Caballeronia sp. TF1N1: one gene and its partner. The protein of the gene in region 1 interacts with the protein of each later gene in a pairwise test. Links are inferred from orthologs where the notes say so. Each region holds a gene or a part of one and is shown on either strand. Other genes may lie near its edges.

Region 1 (7,267 bases):
GGGCGCGATGCGCGCGAGCAGCGGTTCGGTCTGCGCGACGGGCGCCGCGATCAAGACGAGATCCGCGCCGTGCAACGCGCGTGCGAGCGCCGCGTCGTCGTCGAGCGCGACGGCTTCGTCGATCACGCCGAGTTCGAGCGCGCGTTCGACCGAGCGCAGCGAGCGTCCGACGCCGACCACGCGGCCTTCGATTCCCGCGCGCTCGCGCAACGCGCGCGCAAGCGATCCGCCGATCAGGCCGACGCCGAAAATAACCAGTTTATTGAAAGAGAATGCGTCCACGGAACATCGATAAGTGCGCGCCGTTCGACGCTGGAAAAATCGGCCGCTGCCCGAATCGAGCGGCGGCCCGCGAAAACTCGGGTCAACGCGCGCGCGGATAGGACCCGAGAATCTTCAGAAACGCGGCCTTGCGCCCGAGTTCATCGAGCGCGGCGGCGACGAACGCATCGTCGCGATGCCCTTCGATATCGATATAGAAGTAATACTCCCACGTGCCGGCGCGCGCGGGCCGCGATTCGAAGCGCGTCATGGAAACGCCGTGCTTTGCGAGCGGCTCCAGGAGCTTGAACATTGCGCCCGATTCATTGGTCACCGTCACGATGAGCGACGTTTGATCGTGACCGCTCGGCCCCGTCGGTTCGCGACCGATGATCACGAAGCGCGTGCGGTTGTGCGGGTCGTCCTGAATCTGCGAATAAACGACGCCCAAGCCGTAATGCGTGGCCGCGCGGTCGCCAGCGATGGCCGCGACGGCCGGGTCGCCCACCGCGATACGCGCCGCTTCCGCGTTGCTCGACACCGCCTGCCGTTCGAGCTGCGGCGCGTTCGCGGTCAGCCAGTGCTGGCACTGCGCGAGCGCTTGCGGATGCGCATAGACGCGCTTCACGCCTTCGAGCGTGCCAGACGCGGTCAAAAGATTGTGGTGAATCGGCAGCGCGAGTTCACCGCCAATCAAGAGCGACGTTTCCAGCAGCAAGTCCAGCGTGCGCGACACCGCGCCTTCCGCCGAATTCTCGACCGGCACGACGCCATATTGCGCGGCGCCCGCTTCGACCGAGCGAAACACTTCGTCGATGGACGGACACGCGAGGCCCTCGATCGAATGACCGAAGTATTCGAACATCGCCTGTTCGCTATACGTGCCGACCGGGCCCAGGAACGCTGAACGGATAGTCTGTTCGAGCGCGCGGCTCGCGGCCATGATCTCGCGCCAGATCGCGGCGATGTGCGCGTCGGCGAGCGGGCCGTCGCTCATTTCCTGCAGACGCGCGATGACTTGCAGTTCGCGCTCCGGCCGAAACACGGGCGCGTTGAAATGCTTCTTCACTTCGCCGACTTCGAGCGCGACGGAAGCGCGCTGATTCAAAAGCGCGATGAGTTGCGCGTCGAGCGCGTCGATGCGTTCACGCAGCGGTTTGAGTCTTGAATTGAGATCGTCGTCCATGCGGTGCTTGGGGCAGATGCAGTTAAAGGAGCGATGAGGCTTACGCGCTGGTCCGCTCGAATTCCTTCATGTACTCGACGAGCGCTTTCACGCCCTCGACCGGCACCGCGTTGTAGATCGATGCCCGCATGCCGCCGACGGACTTGTGGCCCTTCAGTTGCAACAGACCGCGCGCCTTGGCGCCGGTCAGGAAATCGGTATTGCGCGATTCGTCGGCGAGGAAGAACGGCACGTTCATGCGCGAGCGCGCGTTCCGGTCGACCTTGTTGACGTAGAAATCGCTGGAATCGATGGTGTCGTAAAGCAGCATCGCCTTTTCGAGATTGCGCGCTTCCATGGCTTCCAGGCCGCCCTGTTTCTTCAGCCACTTGAAGACGAGGCCAGCGACGTAGATCGCGTAAGTGGGCGGCGTGTTGTACATCGAATTGTTCTCCGCGACGATCTTCCACTCGAACGCGGACGGGCAGATAGACAGCGCGCGGTCGAGCAGATCCTCGCGCACGATCACGACCGTGACGCCCGCCATGCCGATGTTCTTCTGCGCGCCGCCGAAGAGCACGCCGTACTTGGCGACGTCCATAGGACGCGAAAGAATGTGCGACGACGCGTCCGCCACGAGCGGAACGTCGCCGAGATCGGGAATTTCGAAGGCCTCGACGCCGTCAATGGTTTCGTTCGTGCACAGATGCACGTAAGCGGGATCGTCCGAAAGCTGCCACTCGCTCAACGCAGGCACGCGCGTGAAGCCCTGCTCGGTCTTGCCAGTCGCCGCGAGATGCGGCGTGCAGTACTTCTGCGCTTCCTTGAGCGACTTGGTCGACCATGAACCGGTGACGACGAAATCGGCGGTCTTCTTCGTGCCGAGCATGTTCATCGGCACGATGGCGTTTTCGCCAATGCCACCGCCCTGCAGAAACAATATGCGATGCGACGCCGGCACCTTCAGCAATTCCCGCAGATCGGTCAGCGCCGCTTCATGGATCGACGTGAACTCCGCGCCGCGGTGACTCATCTCCATCACGCTCATGCCGCTGCCTTGCCAATCGAGCATTTCATCGGCGGCTTGCTTCAACACTTCTTCTGGCAAGGCGGCCGGGCCGGCGGAGAAATTGAACACGCGCATCTGGAGATCCCGATTTGTCTCGTTCGACAGACGCGGAGCCTGAAACGATGAGCCGAAAAGCTCGTTGTCCGCGCCTAAAAAAGAAATGGCTGCTTGCGCTTACGCGCAAACAGCCATTATCGCACTGTCCTGAAAACCCGCCAATGCGCGAGCCTTCCGGACTATGCCACCGTGCTTACTTGCCCGGCTTGACGCTTGCCACTTCCTGGTCGGCTTGCGTGCGCGTTGCCTTGATGGCTTGCGGCATGTACTTCTGCATCAAACCATTGACCACGTCGCGACCAACCTGGTCTTGAACCTGAATGAACTTGCGGCCCGTCGTGCTCTTGTAGAACGAGGTCAGGTCCTTGATTTCATCGGTCGTGTAGTACTTCGCGTATGCGTCGTACTGAGCTTTCATCGCGTCTTGACGGAAGCTGTCAGTTGCGAACACCTGCCCTGCCGAGTCAACCAGCTTCGGCACTGCGTTCTTTTGCAGCGTCGGAACGGCAGCTTGCTTCTGCTTGTCGTTCAGCGACTTGTTTTCCGACAGCGCGTCCGACAGGATTGCCGGGACGAGTTGCTTCGACTGCATTTGCGCGCTGTTGCCGATCGCGCCGACCAGCTTCTGCGCGTCGATCGCGTCGAGCAGGTCCTTGATCGCGGCTTGCTTGGCCGGATCAACCGGGGCTGCTGCGGCCGGTGCCGGAGCTGCCGCCTGGTTCGGCGCCTGGTTCTGAAGCGACTGAGCCATCGCGAAAGTCGGCACGAAAGCGGCCAGCAACATCCACTGCTTGAAACGTCCTTGCATCATTACTCCCTGTAAAAAATATCCAGTTCTGCACCGGCGACGAGCCTTCAGATTTTCGACGCTGGCTTCGCACATAACGAAGCACAGCGCCGACAAAAGGCCCGAGTCGCGCAGCTTAACCAATTCAGGCTTTCAAAAGCGAATACGAGAAGCTTGCGTCACAAAAAATATCAGGCGTCTTCGCCGTTTTCATCATTTTCTGAGTCGCCCGGCGCGGCGGCGGAGCCGTTCGTGCCGGTGTCGCCTTCGTCGAGTGCTTCAGCTTCTGCTTCCACTTCGGCTTCCGCCTCCGCGATATGCTGCAGTCCCGACAACTTGGTGCCCTCGTCAAGGCTGATGAGTGTAACACCTTGAGTTGCACGCCCCATTTCGCGGATTTCGGACACGCGCGTGCGGATGAGCACGCCCGATGTCGTGATCAGCATGATCTCGCTTTCAGGCTCGACGAGCGTCGCGGCGACCACGCGGCCGTTGCGCTCGGAAGTCTGGATCGCGATCATGCCCTTCGTGCCGCGGCCATGGCGTGTGTATTCGTTGATCGGCGTGCGCTTGCCGTAACCGTTTTCCGTCGCGGTGAGCACCGACTGGATTTCGTCGCCGGCCACGAGCATGGCGATGACCTGCTGACCGTCTTCCAGTTGCATGCCACGCACGCCGCGCGCTTCGCGGCCCATGGCGCGCACGTCGTTCTCGTCGAAACGTACCGCCTTGCCTGAATCGGAGAACAGCATGACGTCATGCGCGCCGTCGGTAATGGCCGCGCCGATGAGAAAGTCGCCGTCATCCAGACCGACCGCGATGATGCCCTTCTTGAGCGGACGGCTGAACGCTTCGAGCGGCGTCTTCTTGACGGTGCCGAGCGAAGTGGCCATGAAGACGAACTTGTCGGCCGAGAAGTCCTTAATCGGCAGCACGACGTTGATCTTCTCGCCTTCCTGCAGCGGGAACATGTTGACGATTGGCCGGCCGCGCGAGTTGCGCGAGCCTTGCGGCACTTCGTAGACCTTGATCCAGTACACGCGACCGCGGTTCGAGAAGCACAGCATGTGATCGTGCGTGTTCGCGATGAAAAGCGTGTCGATCCAGTCGTCTTCCTTCATTTGCGTGGCCTGCTTGCCGCGCCCGCCACGCTTTTGCGCGCGGTACTCGGAAAGCGGCTGCGACTTCACGTAGCCGGTATGCGACATGGTCACGACCATTTCCTGCGGCGTGATCAGGTCTTCGGTGTTCAGCTCGGTTGCATTCAACTCGATACGCGAACGACGCTCGTCACCGAACTCGGCGCGTACCTGGCCCAGTTCTTCGACGATGATCTGACGGATACGCTCCGGCCGCGCGAGGATGTCGAGCAAGTCGGCGATCTGCGCCATCACGTCGCGATATTCGGCGACGATCTTGTCTTGTTCGAGACCCGTCAGGCGTTGCAGGCGCATCTGCAGAATTTCCTGCGCCTGAACGTCCGACAGCTTGTAAAGCCCATCTTCCTGCAGCCCGTAAGCCGGATTCAGTCCTTCCGGACGATACGCAATACGCCCGCCCGTCGCCTCGGTCTCCGTGCGCGTGAGCATTTCGCGCACGAGCGACGAATCCCACGGACGGTTCATCAACTCTTGCTTCGCCACAGGCGGAGTCGGCGCGGCCTTGATGATCGCGATGAATTCGTCGATATTCGCGAGCGCCACCGCGAGGCCTTCGAGCACGTGTCCGCGATCGCGCGCCTTGCGCAGTTCGTAGACCGTGCGCCGCGTGAGCACTTCCCGCCGATGCGACAGGAAGCATTCCAGCATTTCCTTCAGGTTCAGCAGCTTGGGCTGGCCGTCGACGAGCGCGACCAGATTCATGCCGAAAGTGTCCTGAAGCTGCGTCTGCTTATACAGATTGTTCAGAATGACTTCCGGCACTTCTCCGCGCTTGAGTTCGATCACGACACGCATGCCGCTCTTGTCGGACTCGTCGCGAATGTCGGAGATGCCCTCGATCTTTTTCTCGTTGACGAGTTCGGCGATGCGCTCGAGCAGCGTGCGCTTGTTCACCTGATACGGAATCTCGTCGACGATGATGGCCATGCGCTGGCCGCGGTCGATCTCTTCGAAGTGCGTGGTCGCACGCATGACGACGCGACCGCGCCCCGTGCGATAACCGTCGCGCACGCCCGCGACGCCGTAGATGATGCCGGCCGTCGGGAAGTCCGGCGCCGGCACGATCTCGATGAGTTCGTCGACCGTCGCCTCAGGCGTGTTGAGCAGATGCAGACAGGCGTCGACGATTTCGCGCAAATTGTGCGGCGGAATGTTCGTTGCCATGCCGACCGCGATACCGGCTGAGCCGTTGATCAGCAGATTCGGGATGCGCGCCGGAAGTACGAGCGGTTCGCTTTCGCTGCCGTCGTAGTTCGGGCCAAAGTCGACGGTTTCCTTGTCGATGTCGGCCAGCAGTTCGTGACCGATCTTCGCCATGCGGATTTCGGTGTAACGCATGGCGGCGGCGTTGTCGCCGTCGACCGAACCGAAGTTGCCCTGGCCGTCCACCAGCATGTAGCGCAGCGAAAACGGCTGAGCCATGCGAACGATCGTCTCGTACACCGATGCGTCGCCGTGCGGATGGTACTTACCAATCACGTCGCCGACGATACGCGCCGACTTTTTATACGCGCGATTCCAGTCGTTGTTCAGCTCGTGCATGGAATAAAGCGCGCGACGGTGTACGGGCTTCAGTCCATCGCGGACATCGGGAAGCGCTCGCCCGACGATCACGCTCATCGCGTAATCGAGATATGAGCGGCGCATTTCCTCCTCTAGGGAGATTGGCAGAGTCTCTTTGGCGAATTGATCCATTATCCGTGTCTTGAACTGTGCAGCAGCGACACAGCAGCGCGATCCGACGATTCGAAAACATTACCTCGAGTTTCGCCCTCGCCCGCCGGCCGCGCGACCCGCGCCGGCCAGGCGCGTAAGCCATACGCTGCGGCGCTGCGAACGCAGCGCATCCAAAGATTCTAACATGCGCGACATCCGCGTCCGGAGGCTCGGCGTATACATAGTGTATGGGACGCTCAACCGCCGTTCCCGATCTTGAGGAATGAGGGATAGATGCACTTGTTCCAATTACTTACAAAAACCAGGGAACGTTTCACTGATTTCGTCACTTAGGCGGGCTATGATGCCGCCTCGTCGTTTTGCTAAAGCAGTACAAACCCGACGATAAAGATACGCAGATATTGGCTCGCGGGCACATAAAGTGCGCACGTTTCGCGCCTTCCGCGGCCAAGACCGGCTCCTGTCCCTTTCTTGTTGCGCATGCACCACATAAGGTTGCGGGCGCAGAGGGTGCGGGGATATTTTTATCGTTGCAAGGGAACGATATGGCAAAATGCCAACGCACAAAGTTAGACACTGCTCGAAGTCTACACAGCCGCGTTTTGTTCCGTAGGGAATGTTATACTCCGAGCAATGTATGACTTGTCTTTGTCTACAGGCTCGCAGTAAACCTGCGGTAATCTCAATTTCGAGAGGAGAAATATGAATAAACTTTCAAAGCTCGCGTTCATTGCAGCTACCGCAGTTATGGCTGCATCGGCCTCGGCGCAATCGGTGCCGGCCTCGCGACAAGCCGTGAACGACAACTGGGTGAACGGCACGGGCGAGTATGTGTGGATGAACGGCACGAACGAACTCTGCTGGCGCGACGCATTCTGGACCCCGGCCACGGCCAACGCAAAGTGCGATGGCGCTCTGGTCGCAGTCGCGCCGACGCCGCCCGCACCGGTCGCTCCGCCGCCCCCGGTTATCCAAAGCCAGAAGGTCACCTATCAAGCTGACGCTCTGTTCGACTTCGACAAGGCAGTTTTGAAGCCGGCTGGCAAGACCGCGCTTGACGATCTCGCATCGAAGATCGGCGCGCTGAACCT
Region 2 (16,796 bases), on another replicon or contig:
CGCCGCCCGCGCGAAGCAGGCCGCGCTCAAGGCCGAGTCGTGCGACGAATGCGGCACCTACAGAAAGATCGGCTATCAGGACAAGGCCTACGACTTCGAGCCTTACGCCGACGATCTGGCAAGCCTCACGCTCGACCTTCTGATGGGCGACGCCGGTTTTCGCCGTGCGTCGCCGCATCCGTGGCTGTGGCCCGAACACGTCGATGAAGCATGAAGGGAAGAGGATAGAAGCGTGAGTAATGTCACCGGCAACAACGACAGCGAATTGCGCGCGCTGATGGCACGAGTGCCATCGGTGGAGCGCGTGCTGGCATCGGCGGCATTCGCGCCGGTCTTGGCCGCGCACGGACGCACGCAGACGCTCGCCGTGCTGCGCGCGTCGCTCGACGCATGGCGCGCCGAAGCGCAGGCGGGCCGCGCATCCGTCGAGGCACTGGCCGATGCGAGCCTCGCGGCAAGCGTCGGCGCGACGCTCGACAAGCGCGCGGAAAGCAGCGTGAAAAGCGTCTTCAATCTCACGGGCACGGTGCTGCACACGAACCTCGGCCGGGCGCTATTGCCGGATGAAGCGCTGCGCGCCGTCGCCGAAGTCCTGACGCGGCCGGCCAATCTCGAATTCGATCTGGCGACCGGCGCGCGCGGCGACCGCGATGACCTCATCAACGAACTTATCTGTGAACTGACGGGCGCCGAAGCCGCGACGGTCGTCAACAACAACGCGGCCGCCGTGCTGCTGACGCTGTCCGCGCTGGCCACGCGTCGCGAAGTGATCGTGTCGCGCGGCGAGCTGGTCGAGATTGGCGGCGCGTTTCGCATTCCCGACATCATGAGCCGCGCGGGCGCGAAGCTGCGCGAAGTCGGCACGACCAACCGCACGCATCTGAAGGATTACGACGAAGCGATCAACGCCAGGACCGCGCTCCTGATGAAAGTGCATTGCAGCAACTACGCCGTCACGGGCTTCACCAAGGAAGTCACGCTCGCGGAACTCGCGCCGCTCGCGAGGGCGCGCGGCTTGCCGGTTGTCGTGGATCTCGGCAGCGGCACGCTCGTCGATTTGGCGCAATGGGGCTTGCCGCGCGAGGCCACGGTTCGCGAGACGGTCGAGGCTGGCGCGCAACTCGTCACCTTCAGCGGCGACAAGCTGCTCGGCGGTCCGCAGGCGGGCCTGATCGTCGGTACGAAGGAACTGATCGTGAAGATCAAGAAGCATCCGCTCAAGCGTGCGCTGCGGGTCGGCAAGCTCACGCTCGCGGCGCTCGAAGCGGTGTTGCGGCTTTATCGCACGCCGGAGACGCTCGCCGAACGTCTCACCACCTTGCGCCTGCTGACGCGTCCCGCGGACGCCATGCGCCTTGCCGCCGAACGCATCCGGCCCGTGCTGCGGGCAATGACCGGTGCGGATTTCGTGGTCGCCACTGAGCCGATGTTCAGTCAGATCGGCAGCGGCGCGTTGCCGGTCGATGTCCTGCCGAGCTACGGCCTCGTCGTGCGGCTCACGAGCGGAAAGAAGGCAGGCGGCCAGTTGAATCGCATCGAGCGCAGACTGCGCGATCTGCCGCGCCCGGTCATCGGGCGCATTGCGGATAACGCGCTGTGGCTCGATCTGCGCTGTCTCGAAGCACAGGACGAAGCCGCGTTCATCGCCCAGTTGGAGATGCAGGCAACGGGCCGCAACGCATGATCGTCGGCACGGCGGGGCATATCGATCATGGCAAGACGACGCTCGTGCGCGCGCTGTCGGGCGTGGATACGGATCGTCTGAAGGAAGAGAAGGCGCGTGGCATTTCCATCGAACTGGGTTATGCATACGTGCCGCTCGGCGATGGCGGCGTGCTCGGCTTCATCGACGTGCCGGGGCACGAAAAGCTCGTGCATACGATGGCGGCGGGCGCATGCGGCATCGACTTCGCGCTCGTGGTGATCGCCGCCGACGATGGCGTCATGCCGCAAACGCGCGAACATCTCGCGATTCTTCAGTTGCTCGGCGTGAAAGATGGCGCAGTGGCGGTGACGAAGTCCGATCGTGTCGATGCCGCGCGCCTGAACGAAGTCCATGCCGAAATCGCCGCGCTTCTAGCCGGCACCGCTTTGCAACACGCACCGCTCTTTAACACCAACGCCACGCGCGATGACGACTCCGGCGTGGCCGCGCTGAACGCGCATCTGCACGATGTCGCCAAGCACTGGCGCGCGCGCCGCGACGACGGCTTCTTTCGTTTGGCCGTGGACCGCGTGTTCACGCTCGCGGGCCAGGGCACGGTGGCGACCGGCACGGTGTTCGCGGGGCAGACGAAGGTTGGCGACACGCTGGCGCTCGCGCCGCGCGAGGGCGAAGCGCCGGTTCGTGTGCGCAGCATTCACGCGCAGAATCGCGCTTCGGAGACGGGGCGCGCGGGGGAGCGCTGCGCGCTCAATCTCGCGGGCATCGAGAAAGGCGCGCTGTCGCGCGGCGACTGGATTCTCGATGCGCGTCTCGCGCGCGCGTCCGAGCGAATCGACGTCGAACTCACGCTTCTCGCCGATGCCTCGCCGGCGCTCACGCACTGGAGCCCGCTGCATGTACATCTGGGCACGATGCACCGCGTCGCGCACATCGCCTTGCTCGACGGCGAAACGCTCGCGGCCGGGCAGACGGCGCGCGTGCAACTCGTATTCGATAGGCCGGTTTGCGCGCTGCCGGGCGACCGCTTCATCGTTCGCAACGCGCAGGCGGATAAAACGGTAGGCGGCGGGCGTGTGCTCGACCCGTTTGCGCCCGCACGCAAGCGCCGCACGCCGCAGCGCCACGCGTGGCTCGATGCGCTCACCGCGATGCTCGACACCGGCGCCATCGACGAACTCTTCGCGCAGTCGCCGTATGGCTTGCCGCGCTCCCTCGTCGAGCATCTTGCAGGTCGAACGCTTGGATCGATGACCCAGCCCGACGGTCTGCGCAGCATACCCATCCACGACGATGCGCTCTTGATCAGCGTCGCGCGATGGGACGCGTTGCACGCGTGTCTGACGGATGCACTCGCCGCCTTCCACGAACGCTTTGCGGACGAGCAAGGCCCGGATACCGCGCGCCTGCGCCGCATGGCCGCGCCGCTCGCGCCCGAAGCGCTGTGGCGCGCGCTCATCGACGACGCCGTGACGCTAGGCACGATTGCGCGAAGCGGTCCGTGGCTGCATCTGCCATCGCATACGGTTACGCTCGATGCCGCCGAGGACGCGCTGGCCCGCGTCGTGCTCTCATCGATCGAGGAAGGCCGCTTCGACCCGCCGTGGGTCAGGGATTTGGCCACCACGCATGGCGTGCCCGAAGACGCGGTGCGGCGTCTGTTGCGCAAGCTCTCGCGCCGTGGCGATGTCTTTCAGGTGGTGCGCGACTTGTTTTACGGACGCGCGTCCATTGCAGCACTTGCACGGCTGGCTGCCGAACATGCAAACGCGAACGGTGCGATAGGCGCGGCCGCATTTCGCGATGCCAGCGCGCTCGGCCGCAAACGCGCGATCCAGGTTTTGGAGTTCTTCGACAGGGTTGGGTACACTCGGTTTCACCGCGACCTTCATCTGTTGCGAACCGACAGCCGCTGGCACGAATCCGTCTGACTATCGAACGTCGAGTTACGACGTGGAGACCTTCGCGGCGCACGCTGTCGCGTGAAATCCGATGGAGCATTCCTACTACAAGCTCTTGCATCTTCTGTCGAGCCATCCCGAATGGACGCTCGTGGTAGTGCTGCTTGCGTCGTTTCTGGAGTCGCTCGCATTCATTGGCACCTTCATTCCGGGCAGCACGGCCATGTTCATCGCGGGCGCGCTCGTCGGAACCGGCGCGCTCAATCTCGGCTGGGTGATGGTCTGCGCGGTCGTCGGCGCCATTGCGGGCGACGCGGTCAGCTTCTGGTTCGGCAAGCGCTATGCAACGAGCATCGCGCAGATGTGGCCGTTTCGGGCACATCCCGGCGCACTCGTCGCCGGCCGAAGATATTTCGACAAACACGGCGCGAAGAGCGTGGTGCTCGCGCGTTTCGTCGGACCGATGCGCGCGGTGGTGCCGGTCGTCGCTGGCGTCGCGGGCATGACGCCCGCGCGCTTTCTGGCCGTCAACATCATTTCCGCGCTGATCTGGGCGCCGCTGCACATCCTGCCGGGCGTGGTCTTCGGAGCTTCGATCGAACTGGCGGGCGCGGTATCGATCCGGCTCGTGGTGATCCTCGTCATCCTCGCGGCGCTTGCGTGGCTTGTGTTCAATCTCGCGCGCGTGGTGATTTCGCATGCGAAGGAATGGACGTTCGCCTCGCGCGACATGTTGCTTGCGACCTGCCAGCAACGCCGTGGTCTGGCCGCGCGGATGCTCGCACGCGCGCTCGATCCGGGCAATCCTGCGACCGGGCTCATCGTGATGATTTCCGCGCTGCTGCTCGTCTCGGCGGTCGCGTTCTTCTACGTGCTGTCGGGCGTGGCGCGCGGCAGTTCGCTCGTGCAGGTGGATACCTCCATCTTCCGGCTGTTGCAGTCGTTCCGTTCGACCTGGGCCGATTCCATCCTCGATGCCGCCGCCACGCTCGGCAGCACGCCGACGCTCGCCGCGCTCGCCGTGACGGTCGTCGTGTGGATGGTGTTCGAGCGGCGCTGGCGCACGGTCACGTACTGGCTCGTCGCCGTCGTGTTTTCGCAAGTGCTGGTGCTCGCGATCCGCTTCACCGCGCGCGATCCGATGCTCGTCACGCTCGCGCCCGCCGACCATTCTTTTCTGAGCAGTCACGTCTCGGCCACGGTCGTGATCTACGGCTTTCTCGCGTTCTTGCTGCTGCGGCGCGTCGGCACCATTTCGGGTGTGTTGATCGCGACGGCGACATCGGCGATCGTCACGGCCGTCGCGCTCGCCGGGTTGTACTTCGGCCGCTTCACCATTTCCGCCGTGCTCGGCAGCGTCGCGCTCGCGGCCATCTGGGTGTTCCTGATCGCGCTCACGGCGGTGTGGCGTAATCCCGGAAAACCGAAGCCGCGTCCGTGGATGCCGTTCGCGGTGCTGGCCGTCATCTGCGCAAGCGTGGCGTTGCAGTTGAGCGATTCATCCGAGGCGCACAGCGCGCCGCCCGTCACGGTCGTCATCACGCCGATTCAATGGACCGATACCTTCTGGCGCACGTTCTCGTGCTACCGGTCGGCCATGGATGGCGACCGTCGCGAGCCGATCACCGTGCAATGGGCGGCCACGCCCGCGCAGATTCGCGCGCAACTGACGAGCCGCGGCTGGACCGAGGTGTCGGGTGTGTCGGTGAAGAGCGTGATGTCGGTGGTGTCGCCCAACGCACCGGCGGTCGCCTTGCCCGCGCTGCCGCGTCTGAACAACGGCGAGCCGTCGAAGCTCGTGTTCACGCGATCCCATCTCGGCCCGCAGGAGCGCGACGTCCTGCGTTTTTGGCCCACGAACTACGCGCTAGGCATGGGCGCCCGCGCGCAGCCCATGCCGATCTGGCTCGGGTCCGTGGTCCATGAGCGCATCAGGCGACCGACCTGGCCGTTCAACGTGCTGCGCCCGGACTTGCGTGGCGACCCGATGGCGTTCGACCGTGGCGCGAGTTCGCCGTGGGGCGGCATTGAAATTGCGAATAGCGCGGGGTGCGGCGGCATTCCCGTGATGCTCGTCGAATCGCGGGCCGATTGAGCGCGTCCGGCCGCGAGACCACAGACCACAACGAACCGAGGAAGACGCGTGATTCAGATACCGCCATCGGCGATTGCGCAGTGGGGCGGGGCGGCGGTGTTCGCCAATGTGCTGCTGACGCGGCTCGGTGTGCCGCTGCCTTCCGCGCCGTTGCTGCTGTTCGCGGGAACGGCTGTCGCGAACGGGCGGCTCTCGTTCGTCTCCGTGCTGGTGGCTGCCGTGGCGGGCGCGCTCATCGGCGACGGTGTGTGGTTTGCGGCGGGACGCATCCACGGGCGCAAGCTCATTGCCGCGCTTTCGCGTCGCTCCTATGCGATCGACAACGGCATGCGTACGACCGGCGCTCTTTTCGAGCGGCATGGCGCGCCTATCGTCGCGGTATCGAAGTTCATACCGGGACTCGGACTCGTCACGCCGCCCTTGATGGGTACGACGCAAATCGCCGTGCCCGCGTTCTTTCTTTGGGATACGGGTGGGATCGTCGCGTGGGCTGCGTTCTGGCTGCTGGGCGGCGCGCTCTTTCAGCGGCAACTGCAATGGACGCTGATGGAGTTGCATCTGCACGGCGCGACGGTGATCGACCTGCTGGTGGTGCTCGCGCTGATCTTCTTCGCGTACCGTCTGTTACGCCGCAAGCCGCCGCATCAGCCTAGCGACAAGAGCGGTTAATGGCCGGTGCGCCGGCACGTATGCGAATTACGCATCACCGCTATAATCGCGGCGCGCCTGGTCGAAGTGTTGTCAGCGTGCTGAGTTTCTCCGCAGGAAGGCATTCGTATCCGGTGGTACGGCCGGGCTTCAAACCCGGTTGGGGATGTCAGACATTCCCAGGTCGGTTCGACTCCGGCTGCCTTCCGCCAATGCCTTTCCTCGCGCCTCTTTGGGTGCCGTTAGCGACGCTCGTACGACAACGTCGCCGGATCGCTGTTTCTGAAAACCGCGAACCACGGATCGACGAGGCCTCCGCCAACCGGAACGACGACGTCGCATTTCTTCGTGCGCGTGTCGCATCGGCGCAATTCGCCTGTCGTCTCCGCTGCGCTCCCAGAGATCGGAATGTACAGCTTTCCTTCGGGACCGAAGATCAGTGCCTGCGCGGATGCTCGCGGTTTATCGAAGTCGGATAGCGGCAAGGAGTCGACGACTTTCCCGCTCCTCACGTCGAACTTCAGAATGCGGTCGACGTTGTTCTTATCCAGCGGATCGGCGCTGCTGGTGGTATCGCGAAAACTCGTGACCCAAAGGTAGCCCTTGTCGTCGAACACCAAGCCTTCTGGCCGATGGAATCCGAACTTCAAGCCCTGACTTTGCACCGATGCATTGGTCGCAATCACCTTGTCCAGTTTATGGGTGTAGGGATTGAAGCGAAGGATGTACGCGAGCAGCGATAAGGGGTCCGTCGGCGCTACCGCAGGACAGCCGCGCGCCGCGACATACAGCATGCCGTCCGGCCCGAACACGACGCCACGCGGATAGAAACCCGCCGAGAATCCGACACGGTCCAGCGTGCGAACGAACGCGCCCGATTCGCTGTATTCCCGCACATCGCCTTCGTCCACCTTCGTGCAGGTTTGCCCGCTCTTGATGACGTTCGCGACGTAGTAATGGTCCGGCTGATAACCGTAATGCCAGTCGCGCGTGCCGCCGCCGAAAACGATGCCCTGCGGCGCATAAGGTACGTTTCGCGATTTTGGATTCACGAGGTACTGCTCGAACATGCCTGTGCGCCCATTAAGCTTGATGACGTCGCCGCTCGCCGCGGGATCTTCGCTGAAGTTTTGAATGCTGGCGATCAAGGAGGCGTCGTTGAAGATGATGCCCATGACGCCGTTCAACTCGGCACCGAAGGTAGAAGATGCGAAAACGCGCACGGCTCCGGTACGGAGGTCGACCTGCTTGATGGTGTCATCGTTTGTGTCATTCGGGTCGCCGATATCGCCGACGAAGATGCTCTCGCTTCTGTTGCCGCCTCCTCGCGAGAACGAGTCATCGGCTTGCGCCCAATGCGTCGTGAACATGCCGCCCGCGACGGCCGCACCCAAAAGGAATGAACGAAGAATCTTCGACGCGAATACCGCTCTTGCGTGCCGCGTCTCACTTGAGACCGGGAAAGCTGGTTTCATTGCCGCCTCCATGGATGAACTTGATGTGTTCCTCGTATGCGCCACGGTCCGATCGCGCATCTGTGTCGCGACATGTGTGTACGGCCGTGGCTTTCATCGACGTCGCGTGCGGCGTCTGGTCTTGCTGAATTGCGCGGACAAAAGGAGAGGCGTGCTCGTGTCCGTCGAGCAGCATGAATTCGTTTGGAGTCTGAAATATACCGAACGGTCGGATGCGCGCTTGCTTTCTGGCGCGCGCTGGGACGCTGGCGATGACCTGACTTAGCATAGTCGGAACGAAGCGGAATGCAAGGCAATGACAAGACGCTCGTCGGATGCGTCCGGTGGGTTTCGAGTACAGCCGATTCAGCGCGAATCTTCGAGCCATGTGGAATTCACAATTCAGACTTGCTTTGACCTCTGTATAGATTTTGGCTAACATCCAAGCACTTGGTGTGTTCGTTTCGGGTTTCTGCAGTTCTTGTCCGCGCTTAAAAGTGCATATGCACTTTAACCGGCCAACCCGGAACGGACGTGCTTAACCACGAAACAGGAGAGGCATCATGGGACAGCAACGAATTTTGGTTACGGCAGCGGCGGGCAAGACGGGCGTGCATACCGTTCAGAACCTCCTCGACAGCGGACATGCAGTCCGCGCGCTCGTGCGAACAGTGGATGCGCGCAGCGAGGCGCTTCGGCAGGCCGGGGCGGAAGTCGTCGTCGGAGACTTGCTCTCGCACGACGACGCCATTCGTGCGACGGATGGCGTCTCTGCCGCGTATCTCTGTTTTCCCGTGCGTCCGGGCTTCATCCAGGCGACCGCGTATTTCGCCGATGCAGCGCGTCGCAACGGACTCGATGTCGTCGTCAACATGTCGCAAATCTCCGCGCGAGAAGATTCGAAGAGCCACGCCGCGCGCGACCATTGGATTGCCGAGAGAGTGCTCGACTGGTCGGGCGTGCCGACGGTGCATATCCGTCCGACGTTTTTCTCCGAGTGGATGGTTTTTCCGTGGGTGCGCGATACGATCGTGCAGGACGGCAAGATTGCGCTGCCATTCGGCAACGGACGTCACGCGCCGATTGCCGCCGAAGATCAGGCGCGCTTCATCGCGACAGTGCTCGCGAACCCCGCAGGTCATATCGGCAAGACGTACGAGCTTTGCGGTCCCATCGAGCTGAGTCAGAAGGAAATTGCCGAGAAGATCGGCGCGGTGCTCGATCGCAAAGTCGTCTACGACCCGATGACGCTCGACGCTTATCGCGAGCATCTGAGCCAATACAAGTTGCCCGAATTCATGATCCAGCATTTCATCGAAGTGGCGGTGGACTATCAGAACGGCGTGTTCGAAGGGCGCAACGAGATCATCGGCCGGGTCACCGGGAAGGCGCCGCAGACCGTCGAGGAGTTTGTAGAAGCCAATCGGGCTGCGTTCGAAAAGCGCGGCATTTAAGGCGCGTGCTCTGTAGCGTTGCCGTGGCGCGTTAGCGTAAGAGCGCGTCATCGGCTCGCTTCAGCATCACGGACGTGCGCCGTTTCCAGATGTTCTCTGCATTCACGCGTTGGCAATTCGCTCGTCGCATGCGTTCCAACTCGCAGCGGCCTTTGGGTTCGCTGGCTCGTTTGCCTGCAGAGCACGAACCGCGTCGTCCGTTGCCGTGTACCGCCGAATAGCCTGAATTTGCAACTGATCGAAATTGTTATCGGCCGATTGGCAGGGCAACGAATATGCGTCTTGCTAAATGACAGACGCATTTAGGACGTTTAACAAAGTATCTTGCACGCAGCTTGGTTACGATTGAGGTTCCGCTTGCTTTCGAAGCCCGAGCCTGCCGGCTTCGGTTGTCGATAGCTTGAGTATCTGGCGACAGCATATCTTCTGAAAGCGGACTGTCGCCCCACATAACCAAAAAAGGTTTGAAATGATCAAGATCGATCGCATTGCACTGGCACAATCGAATATCGCTGGCGGCGCTGTTAAGCAGGACACCGGCTCGTGCTCGCCGAGCACGCCCGCCTCTCCGACGCAAACGGGCACTGCCAGTTCCGTCATCATCGTCAACGGTCAGACGGTCATCAGTCAAAGCGTCACGTTTTAACGAACGCTGCGGCTGACAGTCGACAAAGGCGGATCGCACGATCCGCCTTCCTTCGAGTGTGTAACTGCCGTTCAACCTGCCTGCGCGGGTTGTACGCTGTCTTTCTGCCTGCGCTGCAGTTCCTGCGTCGTCTCGCCTTGACCGTTCGGCAACCAACCCGGCGGGCGAAGCACGAAGGAGACAGCATCCGAAACGCGCTTTGCACCGGCCATGTCTTTTGCAAGGCTCACCCAGTGCTCCGTCTCCACGACGATCGGGTTATGCGAAGTGGTCGGCGTTGTCAGGCCGTAGCGGCAGGGTTCATCGGCGCGTTCCTCCACGTAAGTGCCGAACAGCCGGTCGAAGATAATCAGCACACCGCCGAAGTTGGCATCGAGGTAAGTGGCATTCGAAGCATGATGAACTCGGTGTGAAGAAGGCGTGTTGAACACGTATTCGAGCCAGCCGAGCTTGGGTATCCACGTAGCGTGCAACCAGAACTGATAGAGCAGATTGATGGACACGACGGCTATCACCACTTCCGGTTTCACGCCGAGCCACGATAGCGGCGTGAAGAAGATGGCTGAGCCCGTGAGCTTGGTGGTCCAGCCGAGCCGATAAGCGGATGACAACGTCAACTGGTTCGGCGAGTGATGAACCGCGTGGCTCGCCCAGAAGAAGCGCACCGTATGCGCGATGCGGTGATACCAGTAGTAGCAGAACTCCTGGCCAATGAAGAGCAGGAAGATCGTCAGCAAGTCGTTGGTCGCGACGGTATGAATACGGTGTTCCCACGCGAAATGAAACACAGGCGTTGCTAGCGAGAGCGGCAAAAACGCGAGCAGCTTTCGGCCGATCAGATCGGCGAGCGAAATCCAGAACTCGTGCCAGTCAAACGCGCGGTCGGTGCCTTTGTACTTGCCATGCAGCACGAACGCTTCGGTCATCGATGCAACAAGCACGATGGCCATCATGTACGTCGTGATTTTGCCGATCAATTCCATGATTTCACTCGGTTCCAGTGGGTTGCGAATGAAGTCACTTTAGCGATCGACTTCGTTGAAAACCATGCAGAAGTTATTTCGCGGGATGTCACGTCAACGACCTGCACCGGGCCTGCCGAAAAATCGAATTTAGATGCGCTTGCCTTTGGACAGCCGTCTGAATGTTGCGTCGCTACAAATTTTCCATGCGGTTAATGATAACGAATCGCATTTACCCTATAATGCCGGCGACAATAGAACAGACCGAACGTGCATGAGCCTTTCGGCGTTCGCCAAAATAATCCCGCCCGGATTCCCCTTGCCCTGGGACGGTAACCGACCATCACCGACGTTCTTCCGATTCATGCCCGTGTTCCGTTCGAATTCCGCGCAGGCCTTGCCTGCCAAGGCGCTTGTTCATCGCGCCGCTATCGTTGCCGCTATCGCCGTCGTGTTTTCCGTGTCGGCCCAAGCTCAAACTGCCGACGCTCCATCCAGCACCGATAACAGTGCTTCTTCCGCCAATACTTTGCCTGCGGTCAAGGTTCAGGCTTCGAAAGAAGCGTTGCCCGGTTCGCTCGAACCGACTTATGCAGGCGGCCAAGTCGCGCGCGGCGCAAGTTTTGGCGTGCTCGGCCAGCAGAAGATGCTCGACGTGCCGTTCAGCATGACGACTTACACGTCCAAGCTGATCGAAGATCAACAAGCGCGCACTATCGGCGACGTGCTGATGAACGACCCGTCCGTGCGCACGTCTTACGGCTTCGGCAACTTCGCCGAGACCTACGTCATTCGCGGCTTCCAGTTGCAGGGCGACGACGTGTCGCTCAACGGTCTCTATGGCATCACGCCGCGCCAGCTCGTCGCGACCGACGCGCTCGAACGCGTCGATGTCTTCAAGGGCGCAAATGCGTTTCTGAATGGCGCATCGCCGGGCGGTTCGGCGGTGGGCGGCGGTTTGAATCTGCAATTGAAGCGCGCCGACGACAAGCCGCTTACGCGCGTGACGGTGGAGGAAACCGCTTCGGGCGATTTCGGCGCGCATGTCGACGTGGGTCGCCGTTTCGGCAGCGAAGGGCAGTTCGGTATTCGCGTGAACCAGGCGAATCACGACGGCGAGACGAGTATCGACGGCGAACATCGGCGCGACAATACGACGGCCGTGTCGCTCGACTGGCGCGGCGAAAAGCTGCGTCTCTACGGCGATTTTCTGTATCAGCGCCAGCGCGTGAACGGCGGCCGGCCGACGGTCAACGACTCGGCGAACTACATCCCCGAGCCGCCCTCGGCCACGTATAACTATGCGCAGACGTGGAGCTATTCATCGCTCGAAGATACCGTCGGCATCCTGCGCGCGGAATACGATTTTCTGCCTGGCTGGACGGCTTACGTGACGGGCGGCACGCGTCACACCAACGAGCACGGCGAGTATTCGTCGCCCACGGTGAGCGCGACTGGCGTGACGGCCACGCGTCTCGGCGTGCCGCACCAGGAGGACAACACGTCGGCGGAAGCGGGTGTGCACGGTCATTTCAACACGGGACCGGTGTCGCATTTCGTGGCGGCGGGCGCGTCGATCGTACGGACGGATTCCCAATCGGCCTACACGCTTTCCGGTTCGTTCCCGACGAGTCTGTATGACACGCCGCAAGTCGGCTATCCGGCTAACGCGTTCACGGGCGGCAATCTGCAAGATCCGCAGACCACCGCGCTGAATCTGCTGCGCAGCATTTCCGTGTCGGATACGCTCGGCTTCCTGAACGATCGCGTGCTCTTCACCATCGGCGCGCGGCACCAGGAATTGCTGTCGAATTCTTACTCGTACACCGGAGCGCAGACGGCGAACTATAACCAGTCCATCACGACGCCGGTCTTCGGCCTGGTCGTGAAGCCGTGGGAAAACGTGGCGCTGTTCGCGAATCGCAGCGAAGCGCTGACCATCGGCGACACGGCGCCCAACACCGCGCTCAACTTCGGGCAGCAACTCGCGCCCGAGAAGTCGAAGCAATATGAAGTCGGCGCGAAGTACGACAACGGCAAGTACGGCGCGTCGCTCGCGCTATTCCAGATCGAAAAGCCGATGACCTACACCAACACCGCGGGCTTCTTCGTCGCGGACGGTGACGAGCGCCATCGCGGCGTGGAGGCATCGGTGTACGGCGAGCCGGTAAAGGGCGTGCGCCTGATCGCGGGCGCGACTTACATCAACGCGACGCAGCAGGACACGGGCACGGCCGTGACCAACGGTAACAAGCCGATCGGCGTGCCGACCATGATGTTCAACCTGAACGCGGAATACGATGTGCCGATGCTGAACGGCCTCACGCTGACGGCGCGCTGGATACACACGGGGTCGCAGTATCTGAACGTGAACAACACGTTGTCGATCCCGGCGTGGGATACCTTCGACCTCGGCGCGCGCTACTCGACGGCGGTTTTCGGCCGTCCGACGACCTTCCGCGCAAGCGTGCTCAATGTGGCGAACAAGTCTTATTGGTCGTCGACGAGCGGCGGGTATTTGCTGCAAGGCGCGCCGCGCACGGTGCTGTTGTCGGTGACGACGGACTTCTGATGTTCACGTAAAAACGCCGCCGGTTCGCAATGGGACCGGCGGCGTTTTCGTCTGCGCGATGCACGTCAGGCAATCAGGCGTTCAGGCACTTATGCAGCGAAACCCGGCGTAGACGTACTGGTAATGCCCTTGAAACCAGTTGCGAAAACTCGGTCTCAACATGCATGCCGCGGTACGCGGTGAGCCGCCCTTCATGATGAAGTGCTTGCCGTCGAAGAAATTGGCCGAATAGCCGAGATAGAACGGGAAGGGCTCGAAGCCTTCGAGCGGCCCGAAGACCGTCGAGGTCCATTCCCAGCCATTGCCAAACTGGCCTTCGACGCCAAAGCCGCTGCGATTCTCCGGATACGCCTGCACGGGTGAGGGGTCCCAGCGCCGGAAGTCGAAGTTGCCTTCCACTTCGTGCGGCGCGCCCTCCGCCGCGCGCTGCCATTGCGCCTCGCTCGGCAGCGCCTTGCCGGCCCAGCGCGCATAGGCGTTCGCCTCGGCATAACTCACGTACACCGGCCAGTCGAGCGGCAGCTCGATTTCCTCGAACATCGTGCGCAGTCGCCAGCCATCGGAGCTGTCGCTTTCGGCGGGAATCCAGAAGGCCGGATGCGCCACGCGTTGCTCCTCCTTCCACGCCCAGTCGGCATCGGTCCAATAGGCACGATTCCAATAGCCGCCGGCATCGATGAAGCGCAAATAGTCGCCGTTCGTCACCATGTGACGGTCGATCTCGAACGCAGGCACGTCCACGCGAACCTGGCCGAACTCGTTGTCCCAACCGAACATGCCGCCTTGGCGCGTCAGCCCGAGTGTCGCCGTTCCGGCCGGCACGCTCACCGTCTCGTGGGAAAGTTCACGTTCGGAGTTTCGCTGCGAAATCGCATTCGCCGGCGCGATTTTTCTATCGACTGGCAATTGATGCAGCATGTAGGCAAGCGTTTCGGCGTGCATCAGCCGATGTTCGATTGCGACCTCCAGCAACTGCGCGGGTGATTCGTCGGCGGAAAGCGGCCGTGCGGCGATGGTCACCGGATCGAATTGCGCGTCGATATCCGCGCGCACGCGGTCGCGATACGCCCGCACTTCGGCGAGCGTGGGCCAGTCGGCGGGCTGATCGGTGGGCAAGCCGCCATCGACCGGATCGATGCCGAAAGCAAAGAGTTGGTCGTAGGCAGGATTGAAGTCCGGCAGGTCGAAGAGCCGTTTGTCGAGCAGATTACGGTCGAAGGCTTCGAGATGCCCGATGTAGAAAACGATGCGATGCCGTTCGGCAATCGGCCGGTCGTAAAGATGCTCCGGCTTGACGATATCGAACAATTCGTCGGTCACGCGACGCGCCTCGGCGAGCCGGTCGAGCAACGGGTGACGCAGGGAAGGTTCGCGATTCATGTCGCCCAATCTCCGTGGCTTGGCCAATCAGAAAGATTAAAGCGTAGCGAACCGCGTGCCAACTGAAAAATCCACGCGGTTTATGCGCGTTTTGGCTAACAATCGCGGCGCAAGGCGCGCCGCGCAAGGCTTGACGTCAGATGCTGCGCAGGCGTTCGAAATCGTTGATGCGAATAGATTTGCCCTTCGCTTCGATGAGGCCGAGCTTGTCGAAACGCGAGAGCGTGCGGCTCACGGTTTCAAGCGTCATGCCGAGATAGCTGCCGATATCGTCCCGCGTCATGCGCAACGTGAACTCCGCCGTGGCATACCCCCGCTTGGCGAGCCGCATGGACAGATCGAGCAGCAAGCGCGCAACGCGCTCTTCGGCGCGCAGCAGGCCGAGTTGCAGGACATGATCCGCCTCGCGATTGATAGCCTGTCCGAGCATGCGAAGCATCCGCTTTTGCAGGGTGTCGGTTTCGCGGCACATGCGCTCGAAAAGCGCATACGGAATGACACACACGGAACTGTCTTCGAGCGCGATTGCGTCGCAGGCATGCTCGCCTTCGCCGATACCGTCGAGCCCGAGCGCGTCGCCCGCCAGCAAGAGGCCCGTGACCTGTTCGCGTCCGCCTTCGCGGATGACCACGGTCTTGATCGACCCCGAGCGCAACGCGAACAGCGAATCGAACGGAGTGCCCGCACGGTAGAGCGCTTCGCCACGCCGCACCGAACGCGTAACCGAGATCACATGTTCGAGCTTGGCGATGTCACGAGCGTTCAGGCCTTCGGGCATGCAGAGATGGCGCATGGCGCAGGTCGAGCACTGAGCCAGATTGCGCCGCGAGGGAAAAATGTCGGACATGGCGACCGCTTTTGTTGATGGATGACAAAAACCATTGTCCCATCGCGGGATTGTTAACCCTGGCGACAAAATGCCGCGCATCCGTTTGCGCTAGTCCGTGGTCAGGCGCTCTCGTCGCCTTCCGCGCTGGCTGCCGAGGGAATTAGCAAAACGGGCAGCGTGGCTTGCCGCAGGCATCGCTCCGCAACGCTGCCAAGAAGCAGGCGCTGAAAGCCTTTGCGTCCGTGCGTGCCCATGATCAGCACATCGGCGTTGAAGTCGACGGCGGCCTTGGTGATAAGCATCGCAATGTCGTCGCTCGCGGTGGCCTCGACGGTCACGACCTGCCCTTCGATGCCGCGTTGCCTGAGCGCGTCCGCCGCCTGTCGAGCAAGGTCGGAGCCTTCCTCCGCCAGCGTTTTCTGCAACTGGCTCGGATCGTAGCCGGGCACGTCGAAATACACGGCCCCGCTCTCGACGACGTAATACGGCTGCACGACGGCCTGATGCGTGACAGCGAGATCGAGCGCGATTTCGAAGGCGCGCTGTGAAGTCCGGCTTCCGTCGATGGCGACGACAATGCGTTTGAACATGACGTTTTCCTCTTTCCCGGTCGATGTTTCACCGTGGATTGCACGGCGAGAAGGCGCTTCCAGCATAGCGCGCGAGTAGTCCGAAGACGTGCGGTTAATTTTGCGCTGAGTCGATCTGCCGCAAGCTAACCCGTACAATTCGTCTTTCTGACATCAGCGCCCGCTTAAAAATTCCACGGGCGTTCCTCCGACTCGTTTTCCCCAGCCCGCCGCATGACCGAAACACAGCCGCCAGCACTCGCCTTCAAAACCGCGCTTTACGCGATGCTCGGCATCGGACTCGTCAACATGCTCGTGGCGCTCGATCAGACCGTGGTGAGCACCGCGCTGCCGTCTATCGTCGCGGAACTGCACGGCTTCGAGTATTACGCGTGGATCGCGAGCGCGTATCTGCTGGCGTCGGTGGTGACGGTGCCCGTGTTCGGACGTCTCGGCGATTACTTCGGCCGCAAGCGTTTCGTGATCGCCGCGGTGATCACGTTCACCGTGGCGTCGGTGCTGTGCGGACTTGCGCCGGACATGCTGTTTCTCGCGCTTGCGCGCGGCTTGCAGGGCGTGGGCGGCGGCATGATGGTCGGCACCGCGTTCGCCGCGATCCCCGA

The links.
Region 2: the proteins of serC (region 1) and selB interact in binary tests that used the Escherichia coli proteins (3 or more experiments, as listed by UniProt). The link is inferred for Caballeronia sp. TF1N1 from one-to-one orthologs.

What each region holds. Positions count from the first base shown.
Region 1 is NZ_CP084626.1:2,145,486-2,152,752, forward strand. The notes cover bases 530-3,489. They hold serC (3-phosphoserine/phosphohydroxythreonine transaminase), read right to left. Parts: upstream 2,571-3,489; coding sequence 1,488-2,570; downstream 530-1,487. Other genes in these bases: pheA (prephenate dehydratase), read right to left, coding at 530-1,447; LDZ28_RS10005 (DUF2059 domain-containing protein), read right to left, coding at 2,746-3,360. In the rest of the region: LDZ28_RS09990 (prephenate dehydrogenase/arogenate dehydrogenase family protein), read right to left, coding at 1-282; more of pheA, read right to left, coding at 365-529; gyrA (DNA gyrase subunit A), read right to left, coding at 3,531-6,194; outer membrane protein OmpA, read left to right, coding at 6,879-7,267. UniProt on the Escherichia coli protein: Catalyzes the reversible conversion of 3-phosphohydroxypyruvate to phosphoserine and of 3-hydroxy-2-oxo-4-phosphonooxybutanoate to phosphohydroxythreonine. Is involved in both pyridoxine and serine biosynthesis.
Region 2 is NZ_CP084627.1:1,114,375-1,131,170, reverse strand. The notes cover bases 1,138-4,137. They hold selB (selenocysteine-specific translation elongation factor), read left to right. Parts: upstream 1,138-1,680; coding sequence 1,681-3,594; downstream 3,595-4,137. Other genes in these bases: LDZ28_RS19205 (bifunctional DedA family/phosphatase PAP2 family protein), read left to right, coding at 3,656-4,137; selA (L-seryl-tRNA(Sec) selenium transferase), read left to right, coding at 1,138-1,684. Also shown: formate dehydrogenase accessory protein FdhE, read left to right, coding at 1-214; more of selA, read left to right, coding at 278-1,137; more of LDZ28_RS19205, read left to right, coding at 4,138-5,659; LDZ28_RS19200 (DedA family protein), read left to right, coding at 5,708-6,328; LDZ28_RS19190 (hypothetical protein), read right to left, coding at 6,550-7,782; LDZ28_RS19185 (NAD(P)H-binding protein), read left to right, coding at 8,325-9,215; LDZ28_RS19180 (hypothetical protein), read left to right, coding at 9,685-9,861; LDZ28_RS19175 (sterol desaturase family protein), read right to left, coding at 9,933-10,844; LDZ28_RS19170 (TonB-dependent siderophore receptor), read left to right, coding at 11,188-13,395; LDZ28_RS19165 (SUMF1/EgtB/PvdO family nonheme iron enzyme), read right to left, coding at 13,477-14,775; LDZ28_RS19160 (helix-turn-helix domain-containing protein), read right to left, coding at 14,912-15,622; LDZ28_RS19155 (universal stress protein), read right to left, coding at 15,724-16,194; LDZ28_RS19150 (MFS transporter), read left to right, coding at 16,459-16,796. UniProt on the Escherichia coli protein: Translation factor necessary for the incorporation of selenocysteine into proteins. It probably replaces EF-Tu for the insertion of selenocysteine directed by the UGA codon. SelB binds GTP and GDP.